One region of the Streptomyces sp. NPDC047072 genome, then DNA from elsewhere that is predicted to be linked to it. Evidence: riboswitches for the same ligand, from Rfam matches in the RefSeq annotation. Region 1 holds a riboswitch; each other region holds the start of a gene.

What was found. A riboswitch is a leader RNA that binds a small molecule or an ion and turns the genes downstream of it on or off. The one in region 1 is predicted to bind cyclic di-AMP.
Region 2: another riboswitch for cyclic di-AMP. It lies ahead of ABZ896_RS11190 (transglycosylase SLT domain-containing protein); the one in region 1 lies ahead of ABZ896_RS47995 (NlpC/P60 family protein).
Region 3: another riboswitch for cyclic di-AMP. It lies ahead of ABZ896_RS36260 (transglycosylase family protein); the one in region 1 lies ahead of ABZ896_RS47995 (NlpC/P60 family protein).
Region 4: another riboswitch for cyclic di-AMP. It lies ahead of ABZ896_RS45335 (M23 family metallopeptidase); the one in region 1 lies ahead of ABZ896_RS47995 (NlpC/P60 family protein).

What each region holds. Positions count from the first base shown of each region.
Region 1 is NZ_JBEYVC010000228.1:5,426-10,184, forward strand. Features, by position in the region: gene pcrA (DNA helicase PcrA) at 1-799, opposite strand, end outside; cyclic di-AMP (ydaO/yuaA leader) riboswitch at 1,030-1,199, shown strand; gene ABZ896_RS47995 (NlpC/P60 family protein) at 1,207-2,328, shown strand; gene ABZ896_RS48000 (tellurite resistance/C4-dicarboxylate transporter family protein) at 2,415-3,377, shown strand; gene ABZ896_RS48005 (hypothetical protein) at 3,355-3,708, opposite strand; gene ABZ896_RS48010 (C40 family peptidase) at 4,167-4,759, shown strand, end outside.
Region 2 is NZ_JBEYVC010000018.1:93,499-98,257, forward strand. Features, by position in the region: gene ABZ896_RS11175 (carbohydrate ABC transporter permease) at 1-531, shown strand, start outside; gene ABZ896_RS11180 (LacI family DNA-binding transcriptional regulator) at 554-1,582, shown strand; gene ABZ896_RS11185 (HAD family hydrolase) at 1,668-2,480, shown strand; gene ABZ896_RS11190 (transglycosylase SLT domain-containing protein) at 2,477-2,959, opposite strand; cyclic di-AMP (ydaO/yuaA leader) riboswitch at 2,965-3,137, opposite strand; gene ABZ896_RS11195 (CocE/NonD family hydrolase) at 3,407-4,759, opposite strand, start outside.
Region 3 is NZ_JBEYVC010000120.1:23,390-28,148, reverse strand. Features, by position in the region: gene ABZ896_RS36275 (DUF501 domain-containing protein) at 1-128, opposite strand, end outside; gene ABZ896_RS36270 (septum formation initiator family protein) at 151-627, opposite strand; gene eno (phosphopyruvate hydratase) at 744-2,030, opposite strand; gene ABZ896_RS36260 (transglycosylase family protein) at 2,323-3,003, opposite strand; cyclic di-AMP (ydaO/yuaA leader) riboswitch at 3,008-3,184, opposite strand; gene ABZ896_RS36255 (transglycosylase family protein) at 3,390-4,391, opposite strand; gene ABZ896_RS36250 (cytochrome P450) at 4,584-4,759, opposite strand, start outside.
Region 4 is NZ_JBEYVC010000197.1:6,526-11,284, reverse strand. Features, by position in the region: gene ABZ896_RS45345 (HPr family phosphocarrier protein) at 1-80, shown strand, start outside; gene ABZ896_RS45340 (GntR family transcriptional regulator) at 220-915, opposite strand; gene ABZ896_RS45335 (M23 family metallopeptidase) at 1,105-1,857, opposite strand; cyclic di-AMP (ydaO/yuaA leader) riboswitch at 1,870-2,020, opposite strand; gene ABZ896_RS45330 (pitrilysin family protein) at 2,211-3,599, opposite strand; gene ABZ896_RS45325 (pitrilysin family protein) at 3,596-4,759, opposite strand, start outside.

The sequences.
Region 1 (4,759 bases):
ACGCCCTCAGCAGATTGACCGTCGTCATGATCAGGTCGTCGAAGTCGAGGGCGTTGGCCTCGCGCAGCCGCGACTGGTACATGGCGTACGCCTGGGCGAGGGTCTTCTCGAAGCCGTCGGTGGCCTGGGCGGCGAAGTCCTCCTCGTCGATCAGCTCGTTCTTCAAATTGCTGATCTTGGCGCTGAAGGACTTGGGCGGGAACCGCTTGGGGTCGAGGTCCAGGTCACGGCAGACGAGCGCCATGAGCCGCTTGGAGTCGGCGGCGTCGTAGATCGAGAAGGACGAGGTGAAGCCGAGCTTCTTGGACTCGCGCCGCAGGATCCGCACGCACGCGCTGTGGAAGGTCATCACCCACATGGCGTTGGCGCGCGGCCCGACGAGCTGCTCGACGCGCTCCTTCATCTCCCCGGCGGCCTTGTTGGTGAAGGTGATCGCGAGGATCTGTCCCGGGTGGACATGGCGCTCACCCAGCAGGTGGGCGATGCGGTGGGTGAGCACCCGGGTCTTTCCGGAGCCGGCGCCGGCCACGATGAGCAGGGGGGTGCCGGAGTGCACGACGGCCGCGCGCTGGTTCTCGTTCAGCCCGTCGAGCAGCGCGGCCGGGTCCACCACGGGGCGCGGGGCGCCGTCGCGGTAGTACGCGTCCCGGTCCGGGGGCAGGTCGAACTTCCCGCCGAACAGGTCGTCCGGAACCTGCTCCGGAGCGTGCTCGTCCTCGGGCGGCGGCGGGGGTTCCTCCGCGTGCCCGCGAGGGGCCTGGAGGTCCGCCAGGAAGCTGTCGTCAAAGAGGCTGCTCATCGCTCTCCGAGTCTAGGGCTCCGCACTGACAGCCCGCCGCCGACCCGGAGACATCACGCCTCTCACCCCGTGCGACCACCTGACTCCACCCCGTGAAACCGAGGCGGTTCCATGAAACAGGTCACGAAAATGTATCGGGCATTTCGAACATCAACCTTCACAGGGGCCACACGAGTTGGCTACCGTGCCGGACAGGCCGTACGACCCCCACCGGCGAACCCCGCCGGGCCGCACGGCCTCCGCCGAATCCGGAGTGCCGCCGTGCGCCCGGAGCCGGGGACCCACCGAACCTGGGGCGAATCGGCCCGACTCCCGCCCGGGGAGCGGCCGTAGGGCAACCCTTCCGAACCTCCCGCCCGAGCCCGACAGCTAACTCGGCAGGCGGACCATGGAAGGAGTCGCCACCCTTGGCGTCGCACCGCAAGTCGCGCCCCGCGGGCCCGCGCGTGGCCGGCATACGGACCCCCGCCCTCGCCACGGCCGCCCTCACCTCCGTGGCCCTGCTCTCCCAGACGGCCAACGCCGCGCCCTCGGACGACAAGCCGAGCCTCGAAGAGGTCGAGAAGAAGGTCGACGACCTCTACCGCCAGGCCGAGTCGGCGACCGACAACTACAACGCGGCCAAGGAGAAGACGACCACCCAGCGCAAGCAGGTCGACTCCCTCCTGGACGCGGTCGCCAAGCGCACCCAGAAGCTCAACGAGGCACGGGAGAGGCTCGGCGCCTTCGCCGCGGCCCAGTACCGCACCGGGGCCTCCGCCCCCGACACGGCGACCTTCCTGCTCGCCGACACCCCGCAGGACTACTTCGACCAGTCGCAGCTGATGAGCCGTATGACGACGCGCCAGAAGAGCGCCGTCGACGACTACGTCACCGAGCAGTCCGAGACGATGAAGAAGCGTCAGGAGGCCACCGAGAGCCTCCAGACGCTCACCGACTCGCAGGACGACCTCAAGACCGCCAAGGCCACCGTCCAGAAGAAGCTCTCCGACGCCCGCGCGCTGCTCACGGAGCTGACGGCCGAGGAGAAGGCGCGCCTCGCGGCGATCGAGAAGAAGAAGCAGGAAGAGGCGGCACGCAAGGCCGCGGAGCTGGCGGAGCAGGAAGCGGCGCAGGCTCAGCAGGAGAGCGCGTCGCCGTCCTCCTCCACGGCGACGGACTCCTCGTACGCCACGAAGGCCGCGAAGGCGATCGCCTTCGCCCGCGCGCAGATCGGCAAGCCGTACGTCTGGGGCGCGACGGGCCCCGACTCCTACGACTGCTCGGGCCTGACCCAGGCCGCCTGGAACGCCGCCGGCATCTCCCTCCCCCGCGTCACCTACGACCAGGTGAACGCCGGCACGACGGTCTCCCTGGCCGACGCCCAACCCGGTGACCTGGTCTTCTTCTACGACGACATCAGCCACGTGGGCCTCTACATAGGCAACGGCATGATGATCCACGCCCCGAAGCCGGGCGCGTACGTCCGCGAGGAGTCGATCTACTACGACGGGGAGTCCGCGATCCACAGCGTGGTGCGGCCCGCGTAGGGAGTCGTAGGGCAGGCGCGCGTAATTCCACGCACCCGCGCGCGTGCCCCACCCTCACCACCCCCGGTGCTTCTTAGCATCGCCGCATGGCCCTACGCATCTGGTGGACCCAACGCCCGCCCGCCGCCGGAGCCGCCGTGATGGCGACCGGCATCGTGTCCGTCGGGCTGCATCTCACCGGGCACGAGACGCTCTCCCGGATCGCCCTGGTCCTCGCCTGCGCGGCCTGGCTGGGCCTCGCCGCGGACTTCGCCGTACGGCTGCTGCGGGAGCGGGCCCGCTGGATCGCGGAGGCCGAGACTCCGGGCGCCCTCACGGCCGTCGCGGCGACCACCGTGCTCGGCACCCGGTTCGCCGCCCTCGGCTGGACGACCCTCGCCGAGGCCCTCCTCGCCCTCGCAGCGCTCCTGTGGCCCATCCTGATCGTGCCGGTCGTCACCCACTGGAAGCGCCCTATGCCGGGCGGCGTCTTCCTCGGCTGCGTGGCCACCCAGGGCCTCGCCGTGCTCGGCGCCACCCTCGCCGCCGCCGTATCCACGGCCTGGCTCGCCCATACCGCCCTCGTGCTGTTCTGGCTGGGCCTCGTCCTCTACGGCGCCGCCCTCGCCCGCTTCGACCTGCGCCAGGTCGCCGAGGGCGCGGGCGACCACTGGGTCGCGGGCGGCGCGCTCGCCATCTCCGCCCTCGCCGGCGCGAAACTGCTCGCCGCCGACACCGCCCGCCTCTACCTCTGGAACGACGACGCCCACGGCGCCCTGCGTGCGGTCACCGTCACCCTGCTCGTGCTGGACCTCGCCTGGTACGCCGTACTCCTGGCCGCCGAATGCGCCCGCCCCCGCCTCCGCTACGACGTACGCCGCTGGGCCACGGTCTTCCCGATGGGCATGGCCGCCGCGGCGACCCTGTCCGTCGCCGCCGCCGTGGACGCGGACGGCCTCGACGCCCCGGGCCGGGTGCTGCTGTGGATCTCGGTCGCCGCCTGGCTCGCCGTCGCGGCGGGCGCGGTCGCCGAGGCGCGCGGGGCGCTCAGGTCCACAGCACCGCGATGAAGATGTTGACGACGGTCAGCCCACCGACCAGCCCGAACAGCGGCTTCTCCACGGTCTCGTCGTCCCGCTTCACATAGACGAGCCCGAGGATCACGATCAGCAGCGCCAGCTTGATGCCGATCTTGATGTTGTTGACGTGCTGGTCGTCGGCCTGGTTGAGCCCGACCAGGATCACCCCGGTGACCAGCATCGTCGCGGCACCGTGCAGCATCGCGGGCACGAACCGGGCGGTGCCCTGGCCCATCGCCTTCATCTGCGTGAGGAACCCGCCGAGCAGCGAGGCGATGCCGATGATGTGCAGGCCGACGAAGAGATGGATGAGTACGTCCATGAGGCCGGAGCTTATGCAGGGGCATCCGGGCGTCCCGACACCGCCCCACCGCACATGACCCGATCTTGCATATATGCGGTCCATAGCACCCCACATCGCCCCGGGGCGACGAAACCGGGACTTCGGTCACCGCGCCACGCGAAGTCGTCGGCGGCGGCACATGATCACGGTCACCTTCGGTCACCCGGCGGTCCCCTCGCGGCAGTTCCGCACAACGCGTTACCCCCCGGACACACCCAGGTTTAGCGTCCTCCACCAGGTGACCGGCTCCCCACCGCCGCCCGGGCCAGGGGCGGCAGCCGGGCATCACCGCCGAGAAGGTCCGGCGGCGGCTCGCTCCCCCTGTGCGGGTCGCCGCCGGACGCGTCAACCGCCCCGGACGGTCGTACGGCCGCTCCCCCTGGCGCCCGTGCACACGGTCGAGCCGGGGCGGTCGTACGAAAGGACGTGCAGTCCAGGTGGCAGCACACCGCAAGCCCCGTCAGCGCTCGGCCGGCGGCCATACGGTCCGTACGGCGGCCACGATCGCCCTCGCCGGGGCGGCCACGGCGACCGCGTTCGACGGGACCGGGCACGCCGAGCCGCAGCTGACACCGGCGCAGGTCAAGGCGAAGGTGGACCGGCTGTACCAGGAGGCGGAGGCCGCCACCGAGAAGTACAACGGCGCCAAGGAGAAGGCCGAGGCGGCCGAGTCCCGGCTCGGCACCCTGCGCGACGAGGCCGCCCGCAGGACCGGGCAGCTCAACGAGGCCCGGGACGCGCTGGGCGCGATGGCCGCGGCGCAGTACCGCGAGGGCGGGGTCGATCCCGCCGTACAGCTCGCGCTCTCCGACGATCCCGACCGGTACCTGGACGGCGCCGAGTTCGTCGAACGGGCCGGCAACCGGCAGGCCACCGCCGTGGCGAGCGTCCGCAGACAGCTGCGGGAGATCGAGCAGCTGCGCGGGGCCGCCCACATCGAGCTGACCTCGCTGAAGTCACGTCAGGCGGAGCTGAAGCGGCACAAGAAGACCATCACCGGGAAGCTGGACGCGGCCCGCCGGCTCCTCTC
Region 2 (4,759 bases), on a different contig from region 1:
CGCGAGGCCATCTTCAAGATGATCCTGGCGGGGGTGCTGGTGCCGAGCATCGTGCTCGCCGTACCGCAGTACCTGCTGCTGGCGAAGCTGGGGCTCGCCGACTCGTACTGGTCGATGCTGCTGCCGTCGATCCTGTCGCCGTACGGCGTCTATCTGGTCCGGATCTACGCGGCCGCGTCGGTGCCCGCCGAGCTCATGGAGGCGGCCCGTATGGACGGCGCGAGCGAGTGGAGGATCTTCTCGCGGATCGCCGTACCGATGATGATGCCGGGCCTGATCACGGTGTTCCTCTTCCAGTTCGTCGGGATCTGGAACAACTTCCTTCTGCCCTACGTAATGCTCGCGGACGACGAGAAGTTCCCGATCACCCTCGGCCTGTACACGCTGCTCGCCCAGGGCGCCTCGCAGCCGGCCCTCTACACCCTGGTCATCACCGGCTGCCTGCTCGCGATCCTCCCGCTGATCGCCCTCTTCCTGGTGATCCAGCGCTTCTGGTCCCTGGACCTGCTGAGCGGCTCCATCAAGTCCTAGTCACTTCTGCGTTACGAGGAACATGACCACCAGTGCGAACGGGCGTCGCCGGCCTCCCACCATCCATGACGTGGCCCGGGAGGCGGGCGTGTCGCGCGGTACCGTCTCCCGGTTCCTGAACGGCGGCCACTACGTCTCGCCGGCCGCCCGGCGGTCGGTGGAGGCCGCCATCAGGAAGACGGGATACGTCGTCAACCGGCACGCCCGCAGCCTGAGCACCGGCCGGTCCGACTCGGTGGCCTTCCTGCTCACCGAACCGCAGGAGAAGTTCTTCGAGGACCCCAACTTCAACATCCTGCTGCGCGGTTGCACGGAGCACCTCGCCCAGCACGACATCCCGCTGCTGCTCATGCTGGCCGCCAGCGACGACGACCGGCGCCGGCTGACCCGGTACATCACCTCGGGCCACGTCGACGGGGTGCTGCTGCTCTCCAACCACAGCGGTGACCCGGTCGCCGCCGAACTGCACGACGCCGGGATCCCGTTGGTGGTCTGCGGCAAGCCGATAGGGCTCGGCTCCAAGGTGAGCTACGTGGCCGCCGCCGACCGCGACGGCGCGCAGGAGATGGTCCGCCATCTGCTCGCGGGCGGCCGCCGCCGCATCGGCATGGTCACCGGGCCGCTCGACATGCCGGGCGGCCCCGACCGGCTGGCCGGCTACCGGGACGTGCTCGCCGAGGCGGGCCTGCCCTACGACCCGGCGCTCGTGGTGGAGGGCGACTTCCGCCGCAGCGGCGGCGAACAGGCGGCCCGTACGCTGCTCGCGCAGGCACCCGACATGGACGCGGTCTTCGTCGCCTCCGACCTGATGGCCCTCGGGGTCGTCAACGTCCTGCAGCAGTGCGGGCGTTCGGTCCCGGATGACATCGCTGTCGGCGGCTTCGACGACTCGCACGCGGCCACCTCCATCGCGCCCGCCCTCACCACCATGCGCCAGCCCTTCGAACGCATCAGCGCCGAGATGGTCCGCATGCTGCTCGCGCAGATCGCGGGCGAGGACACGGCCGGGGTGATCCTGCCGACGGAACTGGTCGTACGGGGCTCCGCGTAACCGGAACACACGTCAACGTATGTGAAAGCAGCAGCCGTCCGGTTCGCGTCGAGTCGCACGGGCCTGCCGACCGTATTCTCTGATCATGGCCGCCTCCACCGCATATTCACTCATCGCCACCGACCTGGACGGAACGCTGCTGCGGGCCGACGACACGCTCTCCGACCGGTCCCGGGCCGTGCTCGAACGGGTGGCGGAGGCGGGTGCGAAGCATCTCGTCGTGACCGGACGCCCCGCGCCCAGAGTGCGGCCGCTCCTCGACGACCTCGGCAGCACGGGGCTCGCGGTGTGCGGACAGGGCGCGCAGGTGTACGACGCCGGCGCGGACCGTCTGCTGTGGTCGGTGACCCTGGACCGGGAGCTGGCCGAGACCGCGCTCGGCAAGATCGAGGCGGAGGTCGGGCAGGTGTACGCGGCTGTCGACCAGGACGGCGTCGACGGGCTCACGCTCATCGAGCCGGGCTATCTGATGCCCCATCCGACGCTGCCCGCGGTGCGGGTCGGGCGCCGCGACGACCTGTGGTGCGAGCCGATCAGCAAGGTGCTGCTCCGTCACCCCTACCTGTCTGACGACGAGTTGGCGGTGACGGCGCGCTCGGTGGTGGGCTCGCTGGCCACGGTCACCATGTCCGGCCCCGGCACCGTCGAACTCCAGCCATGCGGCATCACCAAGGCGACCGGTCTCGCGCTGGCCGCCGACCATCTGGGCCTGGGCCCGGAGACGACCATCGCGTTCGGGGACATGCCCAACGACATCCCCATGTTCGACTGGGCGGCCCACGGTGTCGCGATGGCCAACGCCCATCCCGAACTCAAGGCCGTGGCCGACGAGGTGACCCTGTCGAACGAGGACGACGGCATCGCCGTCGTCCTCGAAAGACTGTTCAGGCTCGCCTAGTAGGCGCCCCACACGTTGTCGATGGAGCCGTACCGCTGGGCCGCGTAGTTGCAGGCGGCGGTGATGTTCGCGACCGGGTCGTACGGGTCCCAGGACGTGTTCGTGACGTGGTACGCGTTGAACGTCGGGTCGATCACCTGGAGCAGGCCCTTGGACGGGGTGCCCGCGGCGGCGTTGGAGTCCCAGTTGTTGATCGCGTACGGGTTGCCCGAGGACTCCCGGATGATGTTGCGGTAGATGCCGTTGTACGACCCCGGGATGCCGTTCTCGGCCATGACCGCGAGGGACGCGCGGATCCAGCCGTCGAGGGTGTTGGCGTACCCGAGCGAGGTGGCGGTCTGGACCGGCACGGTCGCGGCGGAGGCACTGGTCGCGCCGATGACCGGGAGGGCGAGTACGGCGGCCCCGGTGCCGAGGACGGCGAGCTTGCGGGCGAGACGGCCCTGGCGGCGGTGACGGTGCTGAGCGGCAGCAGGCATGGCGAAGTTCCTCTCCGTCGCCTGCGAGGTGAGCTGTCGGGTTCGGGCGGGAGCTGCCCGGCCACGCCCACGAAAGGCGTGACTTCACCCCGAGCCGTACCGGTTTGTCCGAAGACGCCCGGCCCGGCGACTTACCTGGGTCCCCCGCTCCTGCCGTGGTTCTCGGTGGGTGTACGGGCGGCGGCAGGATTCGGCGTCCGCCCGACAGGCCGGGAACGTATGCGAGAGCACATGTCCGGAACAAGTGCCGGATTCACACACTGCGCCTATTGACCTGCGTGTGAGGCTTATGGGCCGCTTGATCCTTTGCGGCCGCCAAGCCTCAACGCGGGCTCGGGCAAAGGGGGGTGAGGCGGCGTCGGATCCGTCGCGGACCGCCTGTTGGAGTGAGCCAAGTCACGCCCGATCGCAAGTGGGGTGAAACGGTCATCTGGCGTCAACTCATCGTTAACCGGCCGTCCGTGGGATCCGCTTCTCCCAGGTCTGGTGGAAGACCACCTCGCCGCCCTCGGTGCAGATCACCTCGTTCGAGGTGAGGAAGTCCGTCCCGTCGCAGCCGATCTCCGAGCGGGTGCGGACGGTCGTGTCCCAGCCGAGTTCCGGGCGGTGCAGCCGGATCGACCAGTCCGAGCGGGTGCGCGCGGTCAGCGGGTCCGCCTCCTGGATCGTGTACGTCTCCAGCGCGTCCTCGGTGAACTCCAGACCGTCGGGGTACACGCGCGTGCCGCCGTACCGGGGGTCGACCTCAAGACGCCACTCGCCCTTGGCGACGTCCCGGACGACCAGGCGCTCGGGGCGGGGCTCGTCGAAGGTGGCCGGGTAACTGACGCCGAGGGGTTCGGACTGCTCCGGCTCCTCGAAGGAGATCTCTTCGAAGGGGGTCTCCTTGGAGGCGTCCTTGCCGGCGCCCTCCGAGGACGCTTCACGCGCGCGTACCGGCAGTTCGAGGAAGCTTCCCGCCGGGTCCAGCGTGAAGCCCGCCTCCGAGCCCGGCTGCGGCCAGATCCACGGCCAGTACGCGGAGGACACGGCGAGCCGGATGCGGTGGCCGGGCGGGAAGGCGTGCCCGATGCCGTTCAGCTCGAAGGAGACCTCCTCGGTGGCCCCCGGCTCCCAGGGCACCGCCCGGTCGCGTCCGTGGCGCGCCGAGAGGTTCAGCACGCCCCGGGTGACCAGGGTCGAGGAGCCGTCCGGGGCCACGTCGCACAGCCGGGCGACGACCTGTGCGCGCGGTACCTCGCAACGCACCCTGAGCCGTACCCGCGGCCGCCCCAGCACCCGGGTCTCCTCGCCGACCGCGAACTCGAAGCAGACCGAGCGGGCGTCCTCCTCGCGCTGGTCCGGCGGCAGGTCGGCGTCGTTGCCGAAGGGGAAGAAGCGGCCGGCGTCCACGCCCGTGTGCTGCGGGGAGCGGACCGGGACAGGGGCGCCCTGAAGGCCGTACGTGATGATCCGGACGTTCGGCGAGGGCCAGGACGGCTCGCCGACCCAGCGGCCCGGGAGGGTGTCGTAGACGGTGGCAGGGGGGTGCGAGTCGCTGACGTAGGCCCTCAGGAGGGGCTCTCGCATGACGCTGGTGTCGATGCCCTTGAGGTGCTGGTCCCACCAGCGCAGGGTCTCCTGGAGGAAGCCGATCGCCGGGCCGGGCGGCAGGCCGCGGTCGGGGTACTGGTGCGACCAGGGGCCGATCAGGCCCCGTACGCGCTCCTTGGGCAGGTGCTCGACCAGACGCAGGACCGTGTCGCGGTACGGGTCGTGCCAGCCGCCGACCGCGAGGACGGCCGCGTCGATCGCGCCGTA
Region 3 (4,759 bases), on a different contig from region 1:
TGACCGCAGGGGCAGCGGTGCGCGATCGCGCGCAGTCCGCGCGGCGGCCGGCCGAGCTGCTGCTCGAAGGCCTCCACGTCCGCGTCGGTGGGCTCGGTGCGCGGGGTGGAGGGCGGGGGCGTTTCCATGCCTGTCTTTCTATCGGTCGGTCTACTGGTCGGAGGCGTCGGACTTGTCGACCCCGTCCCAGACGTTCGAGTACCAGGGGCGGTCGGCGGCCCCGAGGTCGGCGCGGGACTGCTTCGCCGCGTCCGGGTCGACCACGATGAACCCGGTCTCCCCCGGCATCACGTAGTGCAGCCGCTGGCGGATCTGCTGCTCCGCGTACGCGTCGTCCTGCCAGCGTGCCTTGAGGTCGCGCAGCTTCTCGACCCGCTCGGCGGCCTGGGCCTTCTCGCGCCGCAGATCGGAGATCTCGGCGCGCTGGGAGACGTACTGCCTTATCGGGTACGCCAGCGCCACCACGAGCGTGCACAGCACCAGGGCGAGCAGCGCGGCCCGGCCGGTGAGGCGGGAGCGGCGGGCCTGCCGCTTGGTCTGGGAGCGGTAGACACGGGCCGCCGTCTGTTCGCCGAGCAGCCTGATCCTGGTCGTGGTGGAGAACCGGTCCCGGTCCTTCACGGCCATGTTCCCGCCTCCCGTTCACACGCGCGTACGTCCCCGCACACGGTACGGGACCGGTGCGGGGACGTACGTACGACTGGCTAAGCCTTAGCCCTGCCGGGGTGAGCCCTTGACGGTGCTCAGCCCTTGAAGCGCGGGAAGGCGCTGCGGCCGGCGTACACCGCCGCGTCGTCGAGGATCTCCTCGATGCGCAGCAGCTGGTTGTACTTGGCGACGCGCTCGGAGCGGGCCGGGGCGCCGGTCTTGATCTGGCCGCAGTTGGTGGCGACGGCGAGGTCGGCGATGGTGACGTCCTCGGTCTCGCCGGAGCGGTGGGACATCATGCACTTGAAGCCGCTGCGCTGGGCGAGCTCGACGGCGTCCAGGGTCTCGGTCAGCGAGCCGATCTGGTTCACTTTGACGAGCAGGGCGTTGGCGGCGCCGTCGTCGATGCCGCGGGCCAGGCGCTCGGGGTTGGTGACGAAGAGGTCGTCGCCGACGATCTGGACCTTGTCGCCCAGCTTGTCGGTGAGGACCTTCCAGCCGGCCCAGTCGTCCTCGAACAGCGGGTCCTCGATGGAGACGAGCGGGTAGGCCGCGACGAGCTCCTCGTAGTACTCCGTCATCTCGGCGGCGGAGCGGTCCTTGCCCTCGAACTGGTACTTGCCGTCCTTGTAGAACTCGGAGGCGGCGACGTCGAGCGCCAGGGCGACCTGCTCGCCGGGGATGTAACCGGCTTCCTTGATGGCTTCGAGGATGAGGTCGAGGGCGGCACGGTTGGACTCGAGGTTCGGGGCGAAGCCGCCCTCGTCGCCGAGGCCGGTGGACAGGCCCTTGCTCTTCAGGACCTTCTTGAGGGTGTGGTAGACCTCGGTGCCCCAGCGCAGCGCCTCGGAGAAGGACTCCGCGCCGATCGGGGCGATCATGAACTCCTGGATGTCCACGTTGGAGTCGGCGTGCGAGCCGCCGTTCAGGATGTTCATCATCGGAACGGGCAGCAGGTGCGCGTTAGGGCCGCCCAGGTAGCGGAAGAGCGGGAGGTCGCTGGCCTCGGAGGCGGCGTGGGCGACGGCGAGGGAGACGCCGAGGATGGCGTTGGCGCCGAGCGAGCCCTTGTTGTCGGTGGCGTCCAGGTCGAACATCGCCTGGTCGATCAGGCGCTGCTCGGTGGCGTCGTAGCCGACGAGCTCCGGGCCGATCTGCTCGATGACCGCGAGGACGGCCTTCTCGACGCCCTTGCCCTGGTAGCGGTTGGGGTCACCGTCACGCAGCTCGATGGCCTCGAAGGCACCGGTGGAGGCGCCGGACGGGACGGCGGCACGGCCGGTGCTGCCGTCGTCGAGGCCGACCTCGACCTCGACGGTGGGGTTCCCTCGCGAGTCGAGGATTTCCCGGGCTACGACGACGTCGATGGACGGCACGAGCATCTCCTTCTTGGATGTGACACGGTCCGCCGGGACCGCGGTGTGTTCTGCGAGACGAGCCTAACCGGCTCCCGGGTATCGGCCACTGTGCGGACCGACCTGTGGACGAAACCGAGAGCAAATTGTTCCTGAACTGAACAAAGACGGTCGCCCAAGCGCGCACAAAAAAGCCCCGCCCCGGTGCGTACGGGGGAACACGCACCGGAGCGGGGAGCCCGTGGGGACGGGGGGTGACCCTCACGAGGCCTTCAGTATGAGGACCACGGATGTGAGGGCGCTGTGGTTCACCTGAGTATTACTTCAGGTGCAGCTGCTGACCCGGGTAGATGAGGTTCGCGTCCTCGATGATGTCCTTGTTCAGCTTGAACAGCTTCTGGTAGCCGCCCTTGACCTTGTGCTTCTCGGCGATCGAGCTGAGGGTGTCACCCTTGACGACCTTGTACTCGCCGTCGCCCTTCTTGACCTTCTTGCCGGTCGGGGTGGTGACGGTCTTCTTGGCCGCCGGACGCTCGGTGGAGCGGGAGGCGCTCTGCTCGTTCGAACGGGTGCTGGTGGAGCTGTTCGAAGAGCTGTTGCTCGACGAGCTGCTGCTGCCGCTGTACGTGGCGCCGGACAGGCCCACGCCGCAGGTCGGCCAGGCGCCCTTGCCCTGGGAGGCGAGGACCTTCTCGGCGATCTCGATCTGCTGGGCCTTGGAGGCCTGGTTGGCGGTCGAGGCGTAGGCGGTGCCGCCGTACGCGGCCCAGGTGGAGGCCGAGAACTGCAGGCCGCCGTAGTAGCCGTTGCCGGTGTTGATGGACCAGTTGCCGCCCGACTCGCACTGGGCGACGGCGTCCCACTCGGAGGCGGTGGCGGCGGAGGCGTTGCCGGCCGCCATCAGCGGGGCGGCGATGGCGACACCGGTGACGCCGGCGAGCGCGGCGGCGCGGGTGGCCTTGGACGGACGACGGTGCTTGCCCTTGCCGGAAAACAGCATGGATCGATCCCCTCACCGACGCCTGCGAGGTGAGCTGTCGGGTTCGGGCCGGTTGAGTTGCCCGGTCGCGCTCGGCGCCTTTCGGCTCCTTGCGCGGCTTCACCCCAAGCCGGTCCAGCGTTTCCGCTGGGCCCGGCGCCTACCTTGGGTCCCCCGCTCCTGCCTACGGCGCTTGACGCGACGACTGTTCCCGTACGGCCGCTGGCAGGATTCGGCGTTGCGACTGTCGGGGCTCGGGTTGCCGAGCGGTGACGACGGTAGACACGCGATCCGGGGAATTTCAAAGACGATCAGGGCTTCTGAGACTCATCCCACACTTTCGCCAAAGCGGACATTCGGCGCGAAGTATGACGTGAACTCCCGCTGTTTTTCGGGGTTTTTACGCCCTATTCCGCCCCTGTGTCGAGCTTCTGACCAGCCTCGATGTTGCTCGGGTCGGCACCGATGACGCTCTTGTTCTTCTCGTAGAGCGCACGCCATCCGCCGTCGAGGCCAAGGGAGTCGGCGATGGAGGCGAGGGAGTCGCCCTCCTGGACCGTGTACGTCCGCGCGGCATGCCGGCCGGCGGTGGAGTCCGTCTCGGCCGCCTTGGTCTCCACGGCGCTGTCGCCGCGGTGCTTGCCGGAGCCGAGGGAGGCGACGTCGACGAGGGCCGAAGAGCCGCCCTCCCGCCAGGAGTTGTCGGATGCGTCACTTTCCGGGATCACCGGGGACGAACTGTCGGATTCCTGTGCGCCGTCTTTGCCGGAGCTGTCGGAGCCGTCGGACGCCTCGGAGCCCGACTTGCCGGACTCGGCTGAATTGTCGGCACTGGCGGACGGCGAAGGCGTCGCGGAGGACCCGTCGATCGAGTCGAGCAATCCGGAAGAATCGCCCGAATCAGATGAATTGGACGAACCGTCGGCGCCCGAGGAGTCGGCGGAACCGGACGACCCGGATGACTTGGACGACTCGGACGCCGAGGGTGAGGGCGTACCGCTCCCCACGCCCGTGTCGACGTCGTCCGCCGCGGAGTCCTTGCTGAGCCCGGCGAGCAGACCGCAGGTCGGCCAGGCGGCGATGCCCTGGTCCGCGAGGATCTTCTCGGCCACGGCGATCTGCTGGTTGCGGCTGGCGAGGTCGGCCGTCTCAGCGTACTGGAGGCCGCCGTACTTCTCCCAGTTCTCCTGGGAGACCTGGAGGCCGCCGTAGTAGCCGTTGCCCGCGTTCTCGCTCCAGGAGCCGCCGCTCTCGCAGTTGGCGACCTGGTCCCAGGTGGTACCGGTGGCCGCGCTCGCGCCGGTCGCCCCGAGCAGCGGGATCGCGATGGCGGATCCCGTCACACCGGCCGCGACGAGCAGGGCCGGGGCTTGACGGGGGCGACGGTGACGACCGTTCCCGGAGAGCATGCGGGGACCTTTCCCGAGACTGCAGAGACCCGCGCGGCGGACGAGTGGACCCGCCACGCTGGTCCGTGAACGTATCGGCAGTCGATCACTTGTCACAAGTTAATGCCGCGTAGATCACGTGAAGATCACAGACTTGAGAGCGTGTCATGTTTGGCCTGTCTGCGCCGTCATGGAGGGAGAGCTTCCGGTCGATTACCGGACCGGTGTGAACTCCACGGGCAAAGTACGCAGTCCACGCATGATGAGCCCCCCGCGCCAGCGCAACTCCGCCGGATCCACGGCGAGTTGGAGATCCGGGAGCCGGGTGAGGAGCGTGCCGAGCGCGGTCTGGCCCTCCAGCCGGGCCAGCGGTGCGCCGAGGCAGTAGT
Region 4 (4,759 bases), on a different contig from region 1:
CGGAGGGCGCGGACGTGGCCCTCGACCGGCTCGCGAAGCTCGTCTCCGAGGGACTCGAGGAACTGCCCGAGACCGTCTGAGCAACGCACACGCAAAAAAGCACCGAGGGGCTCGTCCGAATTATCGGGCGGGCCCTTCGCATTTCCCTCGCGCACCACTCTCGCGGGCAGCAGAAATAATCCCCCGCGAATTTCCCCCTCTTTGTATACGGCGCCCGTGTTAATGCCGCAGACCGGTCACGTTTACAGAATGTTGCGAGGTCCTCACACGCTCCGCGCGGTCGCCGCCCCCGGGGAACCGCGGCCGGTGCGCGGCGCCCGAGCGCTCGGTGTGCAGCGCCGTGATCGCCCGCGCGCGCTCGCCGTCCCCGCGTGCCACCGCGTCCACGATCGCGCCGTGCTCCGCCCAGGACTCCACCGGGTTGGCGGGCGCGTCCACGACGTACATCCAGGCGATCTTGTGGCGCAGCTGGGTCAGCAGGGAGGACAGCGCGGGGCTGCCCGAGGCCTGGGCGAGCGTCTCGTGGAACCAGCCGCCCAAGGAGCGCAGATCCTCGCTGTTGCCCCTCCTGGCCCGCTCCTGGCCCAGCCGGACCAGCCCGCGCAGCACCTTCAGATGGGCCTCGGTGCGACGCTGGGCGGCCCGTGCGGCGCCGAGCGGCTCCAGGAGCATGCGCATCTCCAGGAGGTCGGCACCCTCCTGCTCGGTCGGTTCGGCGACGCACGCGCCCGCGTGCCGCCGCGTCACCACGAAGCCCTCGGCCTCCAGGGTGCGCAGGGCCTCCCGGACGGGGACGCGGGAGACGCCGTAGCGGCGGGCGAGCAGTTCCTCGGTGAGCCGGCTCCCGCGCTCGTAGACACCCGCGACGATGTCGTCCCGGATCGCCGTGCATACCGAGTGCGCCGGAATACGCATGTCCGACCTCCGTCTTAATCCCCGTGAAACGTCGCCGATTGACGTGTGTTCCGTGACTCTATTGCAATGAGCCGGAATTTCCGATGCCGGGCCGGAATCCAGGGATATTTTTTGGACAGCGGGGGTCCCAAAACGACGAAAACCCCGGCCGGGGCGGCCGGGGCTCGTGATGGATCTCGCCGTACGTCGTCAGACGTTCACGCCGTGCGAGCGCAGGTAGGAGACGGGGTCGATGTCCGAGCCGTACTCGGGGGTGGTGCGGGCCTCGAAGTGCAGGTGCGGCCCGGTGACGTTGCCGGTCGCGCCGGAGAGGCCGATCTGCTGCCCGGGGGTGACCGACTGGCCGACCGAGACGCCGATGGACGACAGGTGGCCGTACTGGGTGTACGTGCCGTCGGCCATCCTGATCACGATCTGGTTCCCGTACGACCCTCCCCAGCCGGCCTCCACGACGGTGCCGCGGCCGACCGCGTGCACGGAGGTGCCGCTGGCCGCGTGGAAGTCGACGCCGGTGTGGCTGCCGGAGGACCACAGGGAGCCGCCGGTCTTGTAGCCGGTGGAGATGTACGAGCCGGAGATCGGGGCGACGAAGGCGTTGAGGCGCTTGCGCTCGGCCTCGCGGGCGGCGCGCTCCTTGGCCTCGCGCTCCTCCTTGGCGCGCTCGGCGGCCTTCTTCTTCGCGGCCGCCACGGCCGCCTTGTGCTCGGCGGCCTCCTGCTGGGCGGTGGCCTGGGCGTCGATCTGGGCGGCGACGGTGTCGCCGACGCTGATGACCGGAGTGAGGCCGGTCTGCTCGACGGAGTTCTCGGCGGCGAACGCGGGGGCGGCGATGGTGCCGATGACGCCGGTGGTGGCCAGGGCCGCGACTCCCGCCGCGCGGGCGGCGGTGCGCTTCATCCGGCCGGGACGTCGGTGCTTCCCGGTGGCGCAGGTGAACGCCATGTGGTGGCTGGTCCTTTCCTTCCCTCTCGCCTACCGGGTTAGCTGACGGGTTCGGAGCAGGAAGGTCTCCTACGGACGCGGGCGTCCGATTCACCCCAGGGACTGCGGATGGGTCCCCGGCTCCCCTGGCTCGCGCCAGACGGGGACTCGGCGATGACTGTCCGGTGCCGCGGATGCGGCGCGGTGCCTGACGGACAGCCCGGAAGACGCTAAGCGGGGGCTCTTCCCATCCCCAAACGGATCAAGGTCTTTGTTGCACATCCCACAGGGCAGACAGGCAACCTCCTCCTCAATTCGGACATCAAAGGGCCCTGGTGACGCTCCGGTCACCAGGGCCCCGCACGCGCGTGTGCCTACTCCGCGGAGACGACCTTGACCTCGCCGATGCCGAGGGCCTCGACGGGCGCCTTGATCTGCGCCGCGTCGCCGACCAGGACCGTCACCAGCCGGTCCACGGGGAAGGCGCTCACGGCGGCCGCGGTGGCCTCGACGGTGCCGGTCGCGGCGAGCTGCTGGTACAGCGTCGCCTGGTAGTCGTCCGGCAGGTGCTGCTCGACCTGGTCGGCCAGGGTGCTCGCCACGGCCGCCGCGGTCTCGTACTTGAGCGGCGCCACACCGACGAGGTTCTGTACGGCGACGTCCCGCTCGGCGTCGGTGAGACCGCCCTCGGCGAGCGTGCGCAGCACCGTCCACAGGTCTTGGAGCGCCGGGCCGGTGTTCGGGGTGTCCACGGAGCCGCTGATGGCGAGCATCGCCGCGCCCGAGCCGTCCGGGGCGGACCTGAGGACTTGCCCGAAGGCCCGTACGCCGTAGGTGTAGCCCTTCTCCTCGCGCAGGACGCGGTCCAGGCGGGAGGTGAGGGTGCCGCCGAGGCAGTAGGTGCCGAGCACCTGCGCGGGCCACACGCGCGCGTGCCGGTCGGCGCCGATACGGCCGATCAGGAGCTGGGTCTGGACGGCGCCGGGGCGGTCCACGATGACGACCCGGCCGGTGTCGTCGGCGGTCACCGGCGGCACGGGCCGCGGCTCGGCCGTGGAGCCGGTCCAGGAGCCGAGGGTGTCCGAGAGCAGCGCGTCGAGGTCGATGCCGGTGAGGTCGCCGACGACCACGGCGGTCGCGGTGGCGGGCCGGACGTGCTTCTCGTAGAAGGCGCGTACGGCGGCGGAGTCGATGTTCTCGACCGTCTCCTCGGTGCCCTGGCGCGGGCGCGAGACGCGAGAGTCGGCCGGGAACAGCTCCTTGGAGAGCTCCTTGGCGGCCCGGCGGGAGGGGCTGGCCAGCTCGTGCGGGATCTCGTCAAGGCGGTTGCGGACGAGGCGCTCGACCTCGCTGTCGGCGAACGCGGGCGCCCTGAGGGCGTCGGCGAGCAGACCGAGCGCCTTGGCGAGGCGGGAGGCCGGGACTTCGAGGCTGATCCGCACGCCGGGGTGGTCGGCGTGCGCGTCGAGGGTGGCGCCGCAGCGCTCCAGCTCGGCGGCGAACTCCTCGGCGGAGTGCTTGTCGGTGCCCTCGGAGAAGGCGCGCGCCATGATCGTGGCGACGCCGTCCAGGCCGGCCGGTTCGGCGTCCAGGGGCGCGTCCAGGAGGACCTCGACGGCGACGACCTGCTGGCCGGGGCGGTGGCAGCGCAGGACGGTCAGGCCGTTGCCGAGCGCTCCGCGCGTGGGGGCCGGAAAGGCCCAGGGCCGGGCCTCGCCGGCCTGGGGCTGGGGGTGGAAGTCCATCGCGGCGAGCTCGGTCACTGGGCCGCCTCCTCGTTCTCGTCCTGGTCGGCAGTGGCTTCGGGGGCGGTCGGTTCGTAGACCAGCACCGCGCGGTTGTCGGGACGCAGCTTGGCCTTGGCGACCGCCTGGACCTCCTCGGCGGTCACCTCCAGGACGCGCTGTACGGCGGTCAGGGCGAGCTGGGGATCGCCGAACAGGACGGCGAAGCGGCACAGTTCGTCGGCGCGGCCCGCGACGGTGCCGAGCCGGTCCAGCCACTCGCGCTCCAACTGGGCCTGGGCGCGCTCCATTTCCTCGGCCGTGGGGCCCTCCTCAGCGAACCGGGCGAGCTCCTCGTCGATGGCCGCCTCGATGACCGGCACCTCGACGTCCCCGGAGGTCTTGACGTCGAGCCAGCCCAGGGAGGGCGCTCCGGCGAGGCGCAGCAGGCCGAAGCCCGCCGCGACGGCCGTACGGTCGCGCCGTACGAGACGGTTGTAGAGGCGGGAGGACTCGCCGCCGCCGAGGACGGTGAGGGCCAGGTCGGCCGCGTCGGCCTCGCGGGTGCCGTCGTGGGGCAGCCGGTAGGCGGCCATCAACGCGCGCGCGGGGACCTCCTCCTCGACGACCTCGCGCAGCTGCTCGCCGATGACGTCGGGCAGGGTGCCGTCACGCGGGGGCTGCTTGCCGTCGTGGGAGGGGATGGAGCCGAAGTACTTCTCGATCCAGGCGAGCGTCTGCTCCGGGTCGATGTCGCCGACGACCGACAGGACGGCGTTGTTGGGCGCGTAGTACGTGCGGAAGAACGCGCGGGCGTCCTCCAGGGTGGCCGCGTCCAGGTCGGCCATGGAGCCGATGGGGGTGTGGTGGTAGGGGTGGCCCTCGGGGTAGGCGAGCGCGGTGAGCTTCTCGAAGGCGGTGCCGTAGGGGACGTTGTCGTAGCGCTGCCGGCGCTCGTTCTTGACGACGTCGCGCTGGTTCTCCATCGACTCGTCGTCGAGGGCGGCCAGCAGGGAGCCCATGCGGTCCGCCTCCAGCCAGAGGGCGAGCTCCAGCTGATGGGTCGGCATGGTCTCGAAGTAGTTGGTGCGTTCGAAGCTGGTGGTGCCGTTGAGCGAGCCGCCGGCGCCCTGGACCAGTTCGAAGTGGCCGTTGCCCTTGACCTGGGCGGAGCCCTGGAACATCAGGTGCTCGAAAAG